2 regions of the Mesorhizobium sp. M1A.F.Ca.IN.020.04.1.1 genome follow, and region 1 is predicted to be linked to the other one. Evidence: riboswitches for the same ligand, from Rfam matches in the RefSeq annotation. Region 1 holds a riboswitch; the other holds the start of a gene.
The links. A riboswitch is a leader RNA that binds a small molecule or an ion and turns the genes downstream of it on or off. The one in region 1 is predicted to bind thiamine pyrophosphate.

Region 1 (7,150 bases):
CTGGACGGTCACGGCCGTGACGGCGAGGCAACTGCGCAGTCCAAAGGCGGATACGGTCTCGACGTCTCGGGCTGTTCCCGCGCCGCCACTTGAATCGCAGCCGGCGACGATCAGCACATGCGGCGTCAACGCCATTGGGCTGTCGCCGCCAGCCATTCAGCTGTCCGCGCCTCGGGGTGCGTGTTGCGGGCGATGTCGGTGACGACCGCCGCACTTTGGGCGCCGTGGGCGAAGACACCGGCAACGCGCTCGACGGTGAGCCCGCCGATGGCCACAAGCGGAATATCGCCTAAGCGCTGCTTCCAGGCGGCGATGCGGTCCAGCCCCTGCGGAGCCCATTTCATCGCCTTGAGAATGGTCGGGTAGATCGGTCCGAGCGCGACATAGTCCGGCTCGGCTTGGAGCGCTGTTTCGAGTTCGGCGCCGTCGTGGGTGCTGAGGCCCAGCCTCACGCCCGCCCTGCGGATCGCCTTCACATCAGCCTCCGCCAGATCTTCCTGGCCGAGGTGAACGAAATCGCAATTTTCCTCGATCGCAACACGCCAGTAATCGTTGACGATGAGCTGGCAGCCGCGGCTGTCACAGACTGCCTTCGAGGCGCGAATTTCTCGGCGCAGCGAAGCTTCGTCCTGGTCCTTAATGCGCAGCTGCACCAGCTTCACGCCGAGCGGCACCAGACGTTCGATCCAAGCGGCGGAATGGACGATCAGGTAAAACGGATCGAGCTTCATGAGAATGCTGCCATGCCGATGACGGGGGTGGAGGGAACGGCCATGTCGCGCGGCTCGAGCAGGCCGGCGCAATAGGCCTCGCGGCCGGCCTCGACCGCCTTGCCGAAGGCCGCCGCCATGGCAACGGGATCGCCGGCCCTGGCGACGGCGGTGTTGAGCAGCACCGCGTCGTAGCCGAGCTCCATCACGGCCGCGGCATGCGAGGGCCGGCCGATGCCAGCATCGACAATCAGCGGAATGCCGGGGAAATGGCCGCGCAGGCTTCGCAGCGCATCGGGGTTCTGCGGCCCGCGTGCGGAGCCGATCGGCGCGCACCAGGGCATCAAGAGCCTGCAGCCGGCGTCGAGCAGGCGCTCGGCAACGATGAGGTCGTCGGTCGTGTAGGGAAACACCTCGAAGCCTTCAGAGGCAAGGATCCTTGCGGCTTCCACCAATCCGAATACGTCGGGCTGCAGCGTATCGTGGTTGCCGATCACTTCGAGCTTGATCCAGTCAGTGCCGAACACCTCGCGCGCCATCCGCGCCGTGGTGACCGCTTCCACCACCGAGTGGCAGCCGGCGGTGTTGGGCAGCACGCGAACGCCGAGCGACTGGACAAGCGACCAGAACTGGCCGCCGGCTTTGCCGCCCGAGGTTTCGCGGCGGAGCGACACGGTGACGATCTCCGTGCCGGACGCTTTCACCGCCTCCGCCATGACGGCAGGCGAGGGGTAAAGCGCGGTGCCCAGCAGAAGGCGGGACGCGAGTTTCTGTCCATAGAACTCGAGCATGGATCAGCCTCCCTTCATCGGTGAAAGGATTTCGATGCGGTCGCCATCTTTGAGCCGGCAGCGGTCGCGCTCCCTGGCCGGTACGACGTCACCGTTCAGCGCGGTTGCCAGCCAGCCGCCTTGGAAATCGAGTTCGCTGAGCAGCGCGGCAAGCGTTTCCGCCGCGACTTCATGGGCTTGGCCGTTAACGGTGAGCTTCAAGGGCAAACTCCTTTGCTCCAGGATTCCAGGATGAGGTCGGCTGCCCGCCGCGCCATGGCCGGCGCGAGCAGGAAGCCGTGGCGGTAGAGGCCGTTGATGCGAATATTCCCCCCGTCGCGCTCGACGCGAGGCAAGTTGTCGGTGAATGCGGGACGCACGCCAACACCGGTTTCGACCAGCTCGGCTTCGCCGAAGGCCGGATGCAGCGCATAGGCGGCGCCGAGCAGCTCCATGGTCGAGCGCGCGGTGATCGGGCCTTTGGCATCGCATTCGATCATCGTCGCGCCGACCATGAACAGGTTTTCCGCGCGGGGCACTACATAGACCGAGATGCGCGGATGAAGCAGCCGCACTGGCCGGGCCAGCGAGATCTCGCCCGTTCGCAGCATAAGCATCTCGCCGCGCACGCCGCGCAGTTCCGGTCGCCTGTCACCGCTGCCGGTGCAATCCACCTCGATATCCTGAGATGCGGGCGCCGAGCTGCGGCCGAACTCGACGCGCGCGCCCATCCCGCGCAGCTTGTCGCGCAGGGAAAGCAGCGCCTTGCGCGGGTCGAGATGCGCTTCCTCAGCGAAGAACAGACCGCGTCCAAACCGGCCGTCGAGCGCCGGCTCGAGTGCCGCGATTTGGCTGGCGTCCAACTGCCTGAAACCGGATGTGCGGCGGCCGAACCGGTCGAGTTCGCCGGCATCGCGGGCAGACGCCAGCACCAGCGTGCCCTGGCGCGAGACATGGCCGGGCAAGGCGGCGTCCCACCAATCGGCTGCGTCGCGTCCGAGCGTCAGCACGGTCTCCTCGGCGCTCTCGCGCTCGCACCAGGGCGCGAGCATGCCGCCAGCGTGCCAAGAGGCATTGCCGGCGATCTCGAGGCGTTTCTCGACCACGGTCACATCGGCGCCGCGCGTTGCCAGCTCGTGCGCGAGTGTCAATCCGGCGACGCCAGCGCCGCGAATGAGCACCTTCATGGCGTGTCCGTGCGCTCGGGGGTGCTGTCGACAGGCATGTAGAGATCGCCGCCGTCGCGGTACTTCGCCGCCATGGCCGCGAGCCCTTCCTTCTGCGCTTCCGCGCGGATGTCGTGCGAGATCCGCATCGAGCAGAATTTGGGGCCGCACATGGAGCAGAAATGCGCCACCTTGTGCGCCTCCTTCGGCAGGGTTTCGTCGTGGAAGGCGCGCGCCGTCTCCGGATCGAGCGACAGGTTGAACTGGTCTTCCCACCGGAACTCGAAGCGCGCCCGCGACAGCGCGTCGTCCCTGATTTTGGCGGCTGGATGGCCCTTGGCGAGGTCGGCGGCGTGGGCTGCGATCTTGTAGGTGATGACGCCGGTCTTGACGTCGTCGCGGTCGGGCAGGCCGAGATGCTCCTTCGGCGTGACGTAGCAGAGCATCGCCGTTCCGAACCAGCCGATCATCGCCGCGCCGATGCCCGATGTGATGTGGTCGTAGCCGGGCGCTATGTCGGTGGTGAGCGGCCCGAGCGTGTAGAACGGCGCTTCGCCACAAACCGCGAGCTGCTTGTCCATGTTTTGCTTGATCTTGTGCATCGGCACGTGGCCGGGGCCCTCGATCATCACCTGGCAGTCCTTGGACCAGGCGATCTTGGTGAGCTTTCCGAGCGTTTCCAGCTCGGCGAACTGGGCCGCGTCATTGGCATCGGCGATCGAGCCGGGGCGAAGGCCGTCGCCGAGCGAGAACGCCACGTCATAGGCCCGGGCGATGTCGCAGATCTCCTCGAAATGCTCGTAGAGAAAACTCTCCTGGTGGTGATGCAGGCACCACTTGGCCATGATCGAGCCGCCGCGCGACACGATGCCGGTGACGCGGTCGACGGTCAGCGGGATATAGGGCAGGCGCACGCCGGCATGGATCGTGAAATAGTCCACGCCCTGCTCGGCCTGCTCGATGAGGGTGTCGCGGAACACCTCCCAGGTCAGTTCCTCGGCGACGCCGCCGACTTTCTCCAGCGCCTGGTAGATCGGCACCGTGCCGATCGGCACCGGCGAATTGCGCACGATCCATTCGCGGATGTTGTGGATGTTGCGCCCGGTCGAGAGGTCCATTACCGTATCGGCGCCCCAGCGGATCGCCCACACCATCTTCTCGACCTCTTCGGCCATCGATGAGGTGACGGCGGAGTTGCCGATATTGGCGTTGATCTTGACCAGAAAATTGCGGCCGATGATCATCGGCTCGCTTTCCGGGTGGTTGATGTTGGACGGGATGATGGCGCGGCCGCGCGCCACCTCGTCGCGCACGAATTCCGGCGTGACGAAGTCGGGGATCGCGGCGCCGAAGCTTTCGCCATCACGTTGAACTTTCGAACGCAACTGCTCACGGCCGAGGTTCTCGCGGATGGCGACGAACTCCATCTCAGGCGTGATGATGCCGGCGCGCGCATAGGCGAGCTGTGTGACGGCGCGGCCGCCGGCCGCGCGCAACGGTCTGTTGCGAACCGGGAATTCCGGCGTCAGGCGATCGGCTGAGACGAAGCCGTTGTCTTCCGGCTTGATCGTGCGGCCCTCGTAGCGCTCCACGTCTCTGCGCGCCTCGATCCATGCCTCGCGCAGCCGTGGCAAGCCACGCTCGATGTCGGTTTTCATCGCGGTGTCCGTGTAGGGACCGGACGAGTCATAGACCGTGACCGGCGGCTCGCCGGCGCTCGGGTGGACCGAGATCTCGCGCATCGGCACCCGCAGCTCCGGGTGGAGCTGACCGGGTTTGTGGACCTTCTTCGAAGCGGGCAATTCGCCGACGGTGACGGTCGGGGTGTGGGCATTCATGAGTGAGCCTCCTTGCTCGAGTGCACGGAGACCCAGTCCACGCGATGAGGAGGAAGTGACGCTTCGCTTAGGATGCGGGCACTGCCCGAATGCCGAAGCCGGATTGCCGACCCGCGAAGCCTCGCACCGTCCCTACGCCAGTATGAACTGGATCAGGTTCAACGGGTCACTGCGCGCTATTAGCAGTATCTCAGCCCCTTGCCGGGACTCCCCTGGTGAGGCGCCTAGGTTGGACGATGCGACGCTATCCTGTCAACTCGACTTCATGACTTCTCCAGCCTCGAACAAGCGACGAGAAGGGGCGCAGCCACGCAGCTTTGATCGAGCATCTCTTACATCGACGCCCATTGAGCCACGACCTTGCGCGCGTCGAGCTGGCAGTCGGGGCCCACTTGTCATCCGCCAAGGAAACGCTTTTGCGAATCCCTTGTGGCGGCGGATTGAAGAACGCATTTTTCGCCTCGAAGAGCATCTGCTCGGCGTCTACGGACGCTGGTTCGATTTGTTCAGGACCGAATTATTGCGCAGCCGTAAGGGTCGAGTTGCAGCGTTCCTTCAACGGCCTTGCCCGTCAGCAGGTCGAGGCCCTTTGGGACGTTGGGTACGATCACGGCGACTTCCGTGGTGTTCAGCACGAACATCAGCCGGCGGTCGTCGGCTTCCCTGACAGAGACCTCCACCCCGGCAGGCAGGTCGGGCAGCAAAGGCGCTATACCGGCTTTGGCCAGCACGACATCGACAAGCTTCTCCGTCAGTTGCGGCGTGAGATACGTGCCGACATAGACAACCCGACCTTGCCCAACCTTGCGGGCGGTAATTGCCGGAGAGCCGGCGGCGAAGCGGTTCGACCAGATGCCGAGCACCTCGGTGTCAGGCGCTACATCAAGCACCTCGTACAAATGCGCAGCCTGGAATTCTTCATTGCCAAGGGTGAACAGGTATTTGCGTTCCGCGGACGAGGCCGGGAGCGGCGGCGGTGCATAGGCGCCCAACGGAGCCGGACGAAACAGCGGAAACAGGCCGCTGCCGCCTTCGGGAACGACGCGGCCGAACTCCGCCACCCTGACGCCGCTCAGGGCTGCAAGGGCCTTGCCGGGCGCCTGCTCGCGAATGATGTGGTTGTTCTCGTCCCTCGTCCCGCTCAATGCCGATAGGATCAGCGTACCGCCGTTGCGGACGAATGTTTCAACAGCCTCGTTCCATTCATCCTTCCACATCACCCAATGCGGGACGTAGAGCGCCTTGAGCCGCGAAAGATCGTCTTCGGGATGAATGAACCCGCATGCAATGCCGTTCTGATAGCAGTGGCGATGAAGCAGCGTCGCGTCTTCGAGCGGACTGGGGAGGCCGATCGGATAGGTCTTGTGAGCCTCCTGGTTGTCGAAGTCCGCGCCGGCGATGCCGAGGTCCATGCGCACTGCGGTGCCAAGAATCTGCTCCTTCGCGGCGGCGATCTCATGGAAGAAGCGGCCTGCCTCGTCATAGCGGCGGCGCGGCACGTCGTCGTGATCGATGACGCCCATCCAGTAGATCTCGGCGCCGAAATGCGCGGGACGCCAACGAAAGAACATGACACCGTCGGCGCCGCGCGCCACCGAGGTCATGGCCATGCGACGCATCTCGCCGGGCTCCGGCGTCATCGTCGAGAAGCCGGGCTGGCTGCCGAAGCCTGAGGCCTGCTCCGGAACGATGAAGTTGCCGGAATAGGCGCGGCATATGTCGAGATGGAGGGCCTGGGTCGCGGCATGCCCGCCGGTTCGGCGCATCTCGTCATAGAGCATCGGATAGATGTCGAAGCCGATGAAATCGAGGTCCTGTCCGAACTGACCGCGGAAGTCGATGTCGGCAAGCTGGCCAAGATTGTGGAAGATGAACCAGTCCGGATTGGCGGCGCGCAGGATCTCGACCTGGTCGTGTTGGAAGGCCGCGGTCGCGGCGGCCAGAAAGCGATGGTAGTCCTGCACGTGGCCGGGGCTGGGGTAGGACGGCATGAGCGGTCTCGGCAGGTCGATCTGCGAGAAATCGTCGTAGGCCGTCGCCCAGAAGTGGCCGCCCCAGGCGAAGTTCAACGCCTCAATGGTGCCGTAGGCCTTCTGCAGGTATTTCTGGAACTCCAGCCTTGTCGAAGGCGCGAACGATTCCGACACCGTGGTGTTGAGCTCGTTGTCCGTCTGCCAGCCGATCACACGCGGGTTGTGCCGATAATGCTCGGCCATGGCGCGGGTGATGCGGCGGCTGTGGGCGCGGAATACCGGGCTTGTGGTGTCGGCATGCTGGCGCGATCCGTGGCTTGAGGCCCGCCCGTTCATGTCAACGCGCAGCACTTCGGGATAGTTGACGGTGAGCCAGCGGGGAGGGGTGGCTGTCGGCGTGCACATGATCGTGTCGATCCCCGCGCGGCCGAGAAGTTCGATCGCGCGATCGAACAGGCCGAACTCGAACTTGCCTTCGCGGGGCTCGAAAATGTGCCAGGCGAACTCTCCCATACGCACTGTGTTGACGCCGGCGGCAGCCATGCGCTCGGCGTCACGCTGCCAGCAGCCTTCGTCGACATGTTCGGGGTAATGAGGTGCTCCGAGCAGAAAGCGGTCAAGATTGAGGGGCCGCCATACGGATAGCGGAGCGGGCTCTTTGCGGTTCATGCGTATGGGACTTTCGAAATTTCG
Region 2 (7,150 bases), on a different contig from region 1:
CGCGCGTGCCGACGCCGGGCGGTCCGAAGTTGCGGGCGAGCCGCTGCGCCAGCTCGATGCGCTGCGGCGTGTTGGGATGCGTGGCCAGGAAGTCGAGGCTGGCATCCGTGGCGCCGCTGACCGAACGGAAATCGGTATAGGCCGACATCGACTGCAGGAAGCGGCCGGCCGCATAGGGATCATAGCCCGCTTCGCCGATCGACTTGATGCCGATCGCGTCGGCCTGCAGTTCTTGGTTGCGCGAAAACTGCGCAAGCCTCAGCTTGCCGCGGATGAGCGCGGCCTTGGCGGTCGGGCTGTCGCCGAGCACGTCGGAGACGACCTTGGTCGCCAGGCCTTCCTCGGCCTCGAGCTGCTGCCGCTGCAACCCGTGATTGGCGGTGACGTGGCCCATCTCATGCGCGATGACGGCCGCAAGCTCGGAGGAGTCATTGGCCAGCGCCAAAAGTCCGCGCGTGACATAGAGATAGCCGCCCGGCAGCGCGAAGGCATTTACGTTGGGCGAGTTGAGGATGGTGATGCGATAGGTCTGGGTCGGATTGGCCGAGACCACCGTCAGATTGCCGACGACCTTGGCCACCATTCGCTCGAGCTTCGGATCGGAATATTCGCCGCCATAGGTGGCGAGAATCCGCGGATGCTGCGCTTTGGCCATTTCGGCCAGCCTGGCATTGGCGACGACATTGTCGACGGTGATCGGCTTGTCGGAGGGCTGGAAGCCGGACTCCTGCACGTCCGGCGGCGTGAACATCTGGCAGCTCGCCAGCGCCACGGCAAAGCCGGCCATCGCGAAAAATCGCGCCAGCGGCTTAGTCCATACCCTCTCGATGCCGGCTGTCAGATCGGCTTCCTTTCGTAATCTTTCGGCAAATCACGGCCCACCCGGACCAGCATGGCCGGACCTAGCCACACTCCCCCGGACAAGGCAAGCAAACGCCTGATCACCCGCAGCCGGTTTGGCCGTAAATTATGTCCGCTTCCGGGCAATGTGTTGTCATCTGGCAACGCTGCCGCCTCGATCGCCGATATAGCGCCGGAAGGCCTCCGGTCCAGCACCGTCGAAGAAATCGGCGGCCGACCCTGTTGCCGCGACCCTGCCCTCGTCAACGAACGCGATCCGTTGGCCGATGCGGCGCGCGTCCTGCGGCTGATGCGTGACGAAAAGCACGGTCATCTGTCGCTCGGCGTGGATGCCGGCCACGAGATCGAGCATGTCTTCGCGCAGCGCCGGGCCGAGCGAGGCGAAAGGCTCGTCGAGCAGAAGCACCGGACGGTCCCGTATGAGCACCCGCGCCAGCGCGACGCGCTGCCGCTCGCCGCCGGAAAGCTCGCTCGGCAGCCGCTTTTCCTTGCCGGCGAGGCCGACACGCCCCAGCGCGTCCGCGACCGCGCGGTGGTCGTCGGCCGTGAGCTTGAGCGATGGCGAGCGGCCAAGCCCGACATTGCCCTCGACCGAAAGATGGGTGAACAGGTTGTTTTCCTGGAACACCATCGACACCGGCCGCGCCGAGGGCGGCGCATTGTCGACATTGATCCCGCCGATCAGCACCTTGCCAGCATTGGGTGATTCGAAGCCGGCCACCAGATTGAGCAGCGTCGACTTGCCTGAACCGCTCGGCCCCATGATGGCGGTGATCCTGCCGGCGGCGAATTCGACATCGAACCGGAAGGATGCCTCGCCATAGCTGAAGGATACGCCGTCCAACGTGACGCCCAGGCCCTTCGTGGCCGCGATGCCATTATTATCCCTCGTCATGCCTTTGCCTCCCGCCCCAGCCAGTCGGCGGCGACAACCAGCAGCAGGCAGACGAGGCCGAGCAGCAAGGCCAGCCCCGCGGCGTCGGCGGTCCGGTAGCTGCCCATGCGCGCGAGTAGAAGATAGGGCAAGGTCTGGACGGAATCGCTGCCGAACAGCGCGATCACGCCGAGATCGCCGAGCGACAGCGCCATGGCGAACGCAAAGCCGGTGGCCAAGGGCCGCCGGAGCGACGGCCAGTCGACCAGCCGCAGCCGGTTCCAGCCGGAAATGCCGAGCGCCAGGCAGAGTCGCTCGTGGCGCTCGCTCGCCGCGTCATAGGCAGGGCGGACGGCGCGAATGGCAAATGGCATCGCCATCACCGCATTGACCGCGACGACCATGACGGGTGCGATGGCGAAGACATCGGTGATGTTGCGCAGAGCCAGGAACCAGCCGGCGCCGATCACGATCGGCGGCACGACCAGCACGAAACCGGCGCCGGTGTCGGCGGCGTGTTCGAGCAGCGACATGGCGCCGCCCGCGCGGCGCCGCAGGGCCAGTGCGCGTCGGGCGGCAACCAGCGACAGCGACAGCATCACGCAAAGCAGCGCCGAGAGAAAGGAGAGCCCGGCGCTGGTGAGCGTCGCGCGGCGCACGGCGTCCTCGCCGGCCAGCCGGCCGAGATCCGCCTCCAGCCCGGCGAGCACGGTCGCCGCCATCGGTGCGGCGACGAACAGCAGCGCAAGCACGATCAGGCCGGCATTCAACACGGCCTCGGCGGTGCTGGCCGCAAGATAGCGGCGTGGCGCTACCGGCAGATTCGCATCGCCGGCCGTGTTGGCGCCGAGTCGCGTCAGCATGGCGACCACGACGAAGGTCAGCACGATCTGCAGAAACGTTAGTGTCACGGCCCGCGCGGGATCGAAATCGAAGCGCAACGCCTGGTAGATCGCGACCTCCAGCGTCGTCGCCGCCGGCCCGCCACCCAGCGTCAGTACGATTGTGAAGGAGGTGATGCACAGCATGAAGACCAGCCCGGCGACCCCCGGCAGCGCCGTGCGCAGCGCCGGCCATTCGATCAGCCGGAAGGCCGATCGAGCGTCCATACCGAGCTGGCTCGCCAGCCGCCACTGGTCGGCCGGCACGGTGCCGAGCGCCTCGAGGAACAGCCGCGTGGCCAATGGCAGGTTGAAGAAGACATGCGCGACCAGGATGCCGGAAAGGCCGTAAATGCCCGGCCATTCCCCACCGCCGAACGTGCCGAGGATGCCGGCAAAATAACCGGCACGGCCGTAGAGCGCCAACACGCCGAGCGCGGCGACGATGGCCGGCAGCGCCAGCGGCACCGTGAACAACTGCAGGATCAGGCGACGTCCGGGAAAGTTCGTTTGCCTGGACAGGGCGCGGCCGACGAACACTGCCGGCAAGACCGAAAGCAATGTCGACAGCAGCGCTTGCCAAAGCGTGAAGCGGGCGACGCGGAGCAGATAGCTGTCGAAGGCCGCGGCAGCGCTGGACGGACCGCTCGCGCCTTCGAGGATCAGGCCGGCGAAGGCGCCGCCGATGAGCAAAGTGATGGCGACAAGGGCGATGATGCCGGCGGTGATGCGAGGGTCAGGGCGCGGCGTGGATTGCACGCTGCACCACGTTGGCTCGAGCTAGCGAACGCCGCGTTCCGTCGCACCCCCCTCTGTCCTGCCGGACATCTCCCACTCTAGGAGGGAGATTGGCAGCTTTGCCGCTCTTCCTACACCGTCGGCGGCTAGCGAAATCACCGATCCCCCTTTGCGGGGGAGATGGCCGGCCGGACAGAGGGGGGTGCTCAAGCGCCATCCTGCGTCCTACTTGCTCATCGCCGCCAGCCATTCATCCACCCAGGCCTTGCGGTTGGCCGCCACCTCGTCCGGGCTGAACAGCAGGGTTTTGGTCGGCTTCACCAGCTTTTCGAAGGCCGGGTTGAGCGGCTTGTCGGTCTTGCCGGCCGGGAACATCCAGTTGGTCTCCGGGATGATGTCCTGGAACTTGGGCCCGGTCATGAAGGCTATGAATTTTTCCGCCAGCGGGTTCTTCGCGCCGGTTTTGGTGATGCCGGCGACCTCGATCTGCAGATATTCGCCCTCCTCGAAGGACGCCGCCTGATAGCGCTCGGTGTTCTCGGCCACCATGTGGTAGGCCGGCGAAGTGGTATAGGAGAGGACCATCGGCGCCTCGCCCTTGGTGAACAGACCATAGGCCTCGCTCCAGCCCGGCGTCACGGTCAGCACCTTCGGCTTCAGCTTGGCCCAGGCTTCCGGCGCCTTGTCGCCATAGACCGACTTGACCCACAGCAGCAGCCCGAGGCCCGGCGTCGAAGTGCGCGGATCCTGGATAATGATCTTGTCGGGGCCGGCGCCCTCGACCAGTTCCTTCAAGCTCTTCGGCGGGGTCTTCAGCTTTTCGGTGTCGTAGACGACGGCGAAATAGCCGTAGTCGAAAGGCACGAAAGTGTCGTCTTTCCAGCCGCCGGGCACATTCAAATCGGCCACCGCGCCATGCGGCGCGAATAGGCCGCTCGCCTTGGCATCCGCGGTCAGGTTGGTATCGAGGCCGAGCACGACATCGGCCTTGGTGCCGGCGCCCTCCAGCTTGACGCGGTTGAGCAGTGCCACGCCGTCGGCAACCGAGACGAATTCGAGATCGCAGCCGCATTCGGCCTCGAATTCCTTCTTCACCGCGGGCCCGGGACCCCAGTCGGCGGTGAAGCTTTCGTAGGTGTAGACGGTAAGCTTGTCTTTCGCCTCGGCAGGCCCGACGCCCACCAAAAGCGAAACCAGGCCGGCTGCAAGAACAAGGTTGGACAATAGCGAGCGCATCGGCGCCTCCTTCGTTCGGTTAAAGGAATTGAGGCGTCGGATGGTCCGAAACGTCTAATCCCTCCGCCGGTACAAACCGGATCAGGTTCAGCGGGTTGGCTTTGTGCCTCTCAGCCGGTTCGCAAAATCAGCGTCCGGCACCCCGTTAGAGCATTTCGAGACATAGGCCCGGCCGATGCGGCGCGCAAGCGGAAGTTTCCGGGGCATTATGATGGTTCACCGCGGTAATGAAGCGCGATTCCGTTTGGACGCGCCCGCTTCCGTTTCGTTGGCCGGGCTGGTAAGGGCGACTGCCATGGGCACATTCACCATCCTGCTTGGCGGCGATCTCGTCCGCACGCCTCGGCTCGATCGCCAGATCGAAGGCTCCCGCATCATCGCCGCCGATGCCGGTATCGGCCATGCCGATATGCTTGGCCTGCTGCCGGAGCTCTGGGTCGGAGATTTCGACTCGGTACCGCCAAACCTGCCGGAGAATCTGGCCGCCGTGCCGCGCAAGATTTTCCCGACCGAGAAGGACATGACCGACGGCGAACTCGCCATTGCCGAGGCGCTGGCGCGCGGCGCCACCAGCCTGATGCTGGCCGGCGCCTTCGGCGGCAAGCGCGCCGATCATGCCTTTCTGCATTTGGCTCTGAGCGTGCGGCTGGCCGAGGCGGGCATGACCGTGCTGCTGACCAGCGGCGCGCAGGAGGGCGTGCCGATCCTGCCGGGCAAAGCCGGCTTCGACTACGCCGAGGGCACGCTGTTCTCGGTGCTCGGCTTCTCCGACCTCGCCGGCCTGACGGTCTCAGGCGCCAAATGGGCGCTGGACGGTGTCGAGGTGGCGTTCGGCTCCTCGCTTACCATATCAAATGAGGTCAAGGGCCGGCTCCATATCGCGCTCGAGCGTGGCCGGGCGCTGCTGCTCGCCCACCCCTATCCTCTTCCCGAAAGCTGACATGGCCCCGCCTCTTCTCAATCTGGATGGCATAAAACTGACTTTTGGCGGCACGCCGCTGCTCGACGGCGCGGCACTGAGCGCCTCCGCCGGCGAGAAGATCGCGCTTGTCGGCCGCAACGGTTCGGGCAAGTCGACGCTGCTCAAGATCGTCGCGGGGCTGATCGAACCGCAGGACGGCGAAGTATTCCGCCAGCCCTCGGCAACGGTGCGCTACCTGCCGCAAATGCCCGATATGGATGGCTTCGCCAGCGTGCGCGCCTATGTCGAAGCCGGCCTCGGGCCGGCCGACGACCCGCATCGCGCCACTTATCTGATGGAGCATCTCGGCCTGACCGGCGAGGAGCGGCCGAACGACCTTTCCGGCGGCGAGGCGCGCCGCGCAGCACTGGCCCGCGTCATGGCGCCGGAGCCCGATATCCTGCTCCTCGACGAGCCGACCAACCATCTCGACCTGTCGGTCATCGAATGGCTGGAAGAAGAGCTTGCCCGCACCTCGTCGGCCGTGATCCTGATCTCGCACGACCGCCGCTTTCTCGAGCGCGTCTCGCGCGCCACCGTCTGGCTCGACCGCGGCCAGACGCGCCGGCTGGACAAGGGGTTCGCGCACTTTGAGGAATGGCGCGACCAGGTGCTTGAAGAGGAAGAGCGCGAACAGCACAAGCTCGGCCGCCAGATCGTGCGCGAGGAGCATTGGCTGCGCTATGGCGTGACCGCCAGGCGCAAGCGCAACATGCGCCGGCTCGGCGAGCTGCAGGCCATGCGCCAGCGTTTTCGCAGCCATCGCGGCGCCGAGGGTTCGGCGACGATGGTGGCAAGCGACGCCGCTGAATCCGGCAAGCTGGTGATCGAAGCCAAGGGCATCGAGAAGAGTTTTGGCGACCTCACCGTGGTCAAGGGCTTTTCGACCCGTATTCAGCGCGGCGATCGCGTCGGCCTTGTCGGGCCGAACGGCGTCGGCAAGACGACGCTTCTCAAGATGCTGACCGGCGAGCTGCCGCCGGATGCCGGCACCGTGCGGCTCGGCGTCAATCTGGAAATCGCAACACTCGACCAGAAGCGCGAGGCCGTCGACCCGCAGGAGACGCTGGCGAATTACCTGACCGACGGGCGCGGCGAGAACCTTGTGGTCAATGGCGAGCAGCGCCACGTCGTCTCCTATATGAAGGATTTTCTTTTCAAGCCGGAGCAGGCGCGCACGCCGGTGCGCGAGCTTTCGGGCGGCGAGCGGGCGCGACTGCTGCTGGCCCGGGTGCTGGCGCGGCCGGCGAACCTTTTGGTGCTCGACGAGCCGACCAACGACCTCGACATGGAGACGCTGGAGCTGCTGCAGGAACTGGTCGCCGGCTTTGCCGGAACGGTCGTCCTGGTCAGCCATGATCGCGATTTCCTTGACCGCACAGTCACCAGCGTGATCGCGCCCAACGGCGCCGGACGCTGGATCGAATATGCCGGCGGCTATTCCGACATGCTGGCGCAACGCGGCGGCTCGAAGCTGGAGGAGCGCAAGGCAAGGCCGAAGGCTGAAGCGAAAGAAGCGACGGCCAGGGCCGAACAGACCAGCGCTAAAAGCCCGGCCAAGAAGCTCTCCTTCAAGCAGAAGTTCGCGCTGGAATCCCT

Region 2: it holds a riboswitch for thiamine pyrophosphate, as region 1 does, so the genes downstream of both, thiB (thiamine ABC transporter substrate binding subunit) here and thiC (phosphomethylpyrimidine synthase ThiC) in region 1, are expected to answer to the same signal.

The regions. Positions count from the first base shown of each region.
Region 1 covers NZ_RZSN01000152.1:1,566-8,715, forward strand. Annotated here, with positions in the region: gene EOA49_RS24520 (hydroxymethylpyrimidine/phosphomethylpyrimidine kinase) at 1-135, opposite strand, end outside; gene EOA49_RS24525 (thiamine phosphate synthase) at 126-731, opposite strand; gene EOA49_RS24530 (thiazole synthase) at 728-1,501, opposite strand; gene thiS (sulfur carrier protein ThiS) at 1,505-1,702, opposite strand; gene thiO (glycine oxidase ThiO) at 1,699-2,667, opposite strand; gene thiC (phosphomethylpyrimidine synthase ThiC) at 2,664-4,484, opposite strand; TPP riboswitch at 4,596-4,708, opposite strand; gene EOA49_RS24550 (beta-galactosidase) at 4,991-7,126, opposite strand.
Region 2 covers NZ_RZSN01000125.1:8,146-15,295, forward strand. Annotated here, with positions in the region: gene EOA49_RS22310 (M48 family metalloprotease) at 1-787, opposite strand, end outside; gene thiQ (thiamine ABC transporter ATP-binding protein) at 995-1,756, opposite strand; gene thiP (thiamine/thiamine pyrophosphate ABC transporter permease) at 1,753-3,375, opposite strand; gene thiB (thiamine ABC transporter substrate binding subunit) at 3,580-4,590, opposite strand; TPP riboswitch at 4,632-4,745, opposite strand; gene EOA49_RS22335 (thiamine diphosphokinase) at 4,886-5,530, shown strand; gene EOA49_RS22340 (ABC-F family ATP-binding cassette domain-containing protein) at 5,532-7,150, shown strand, end outside.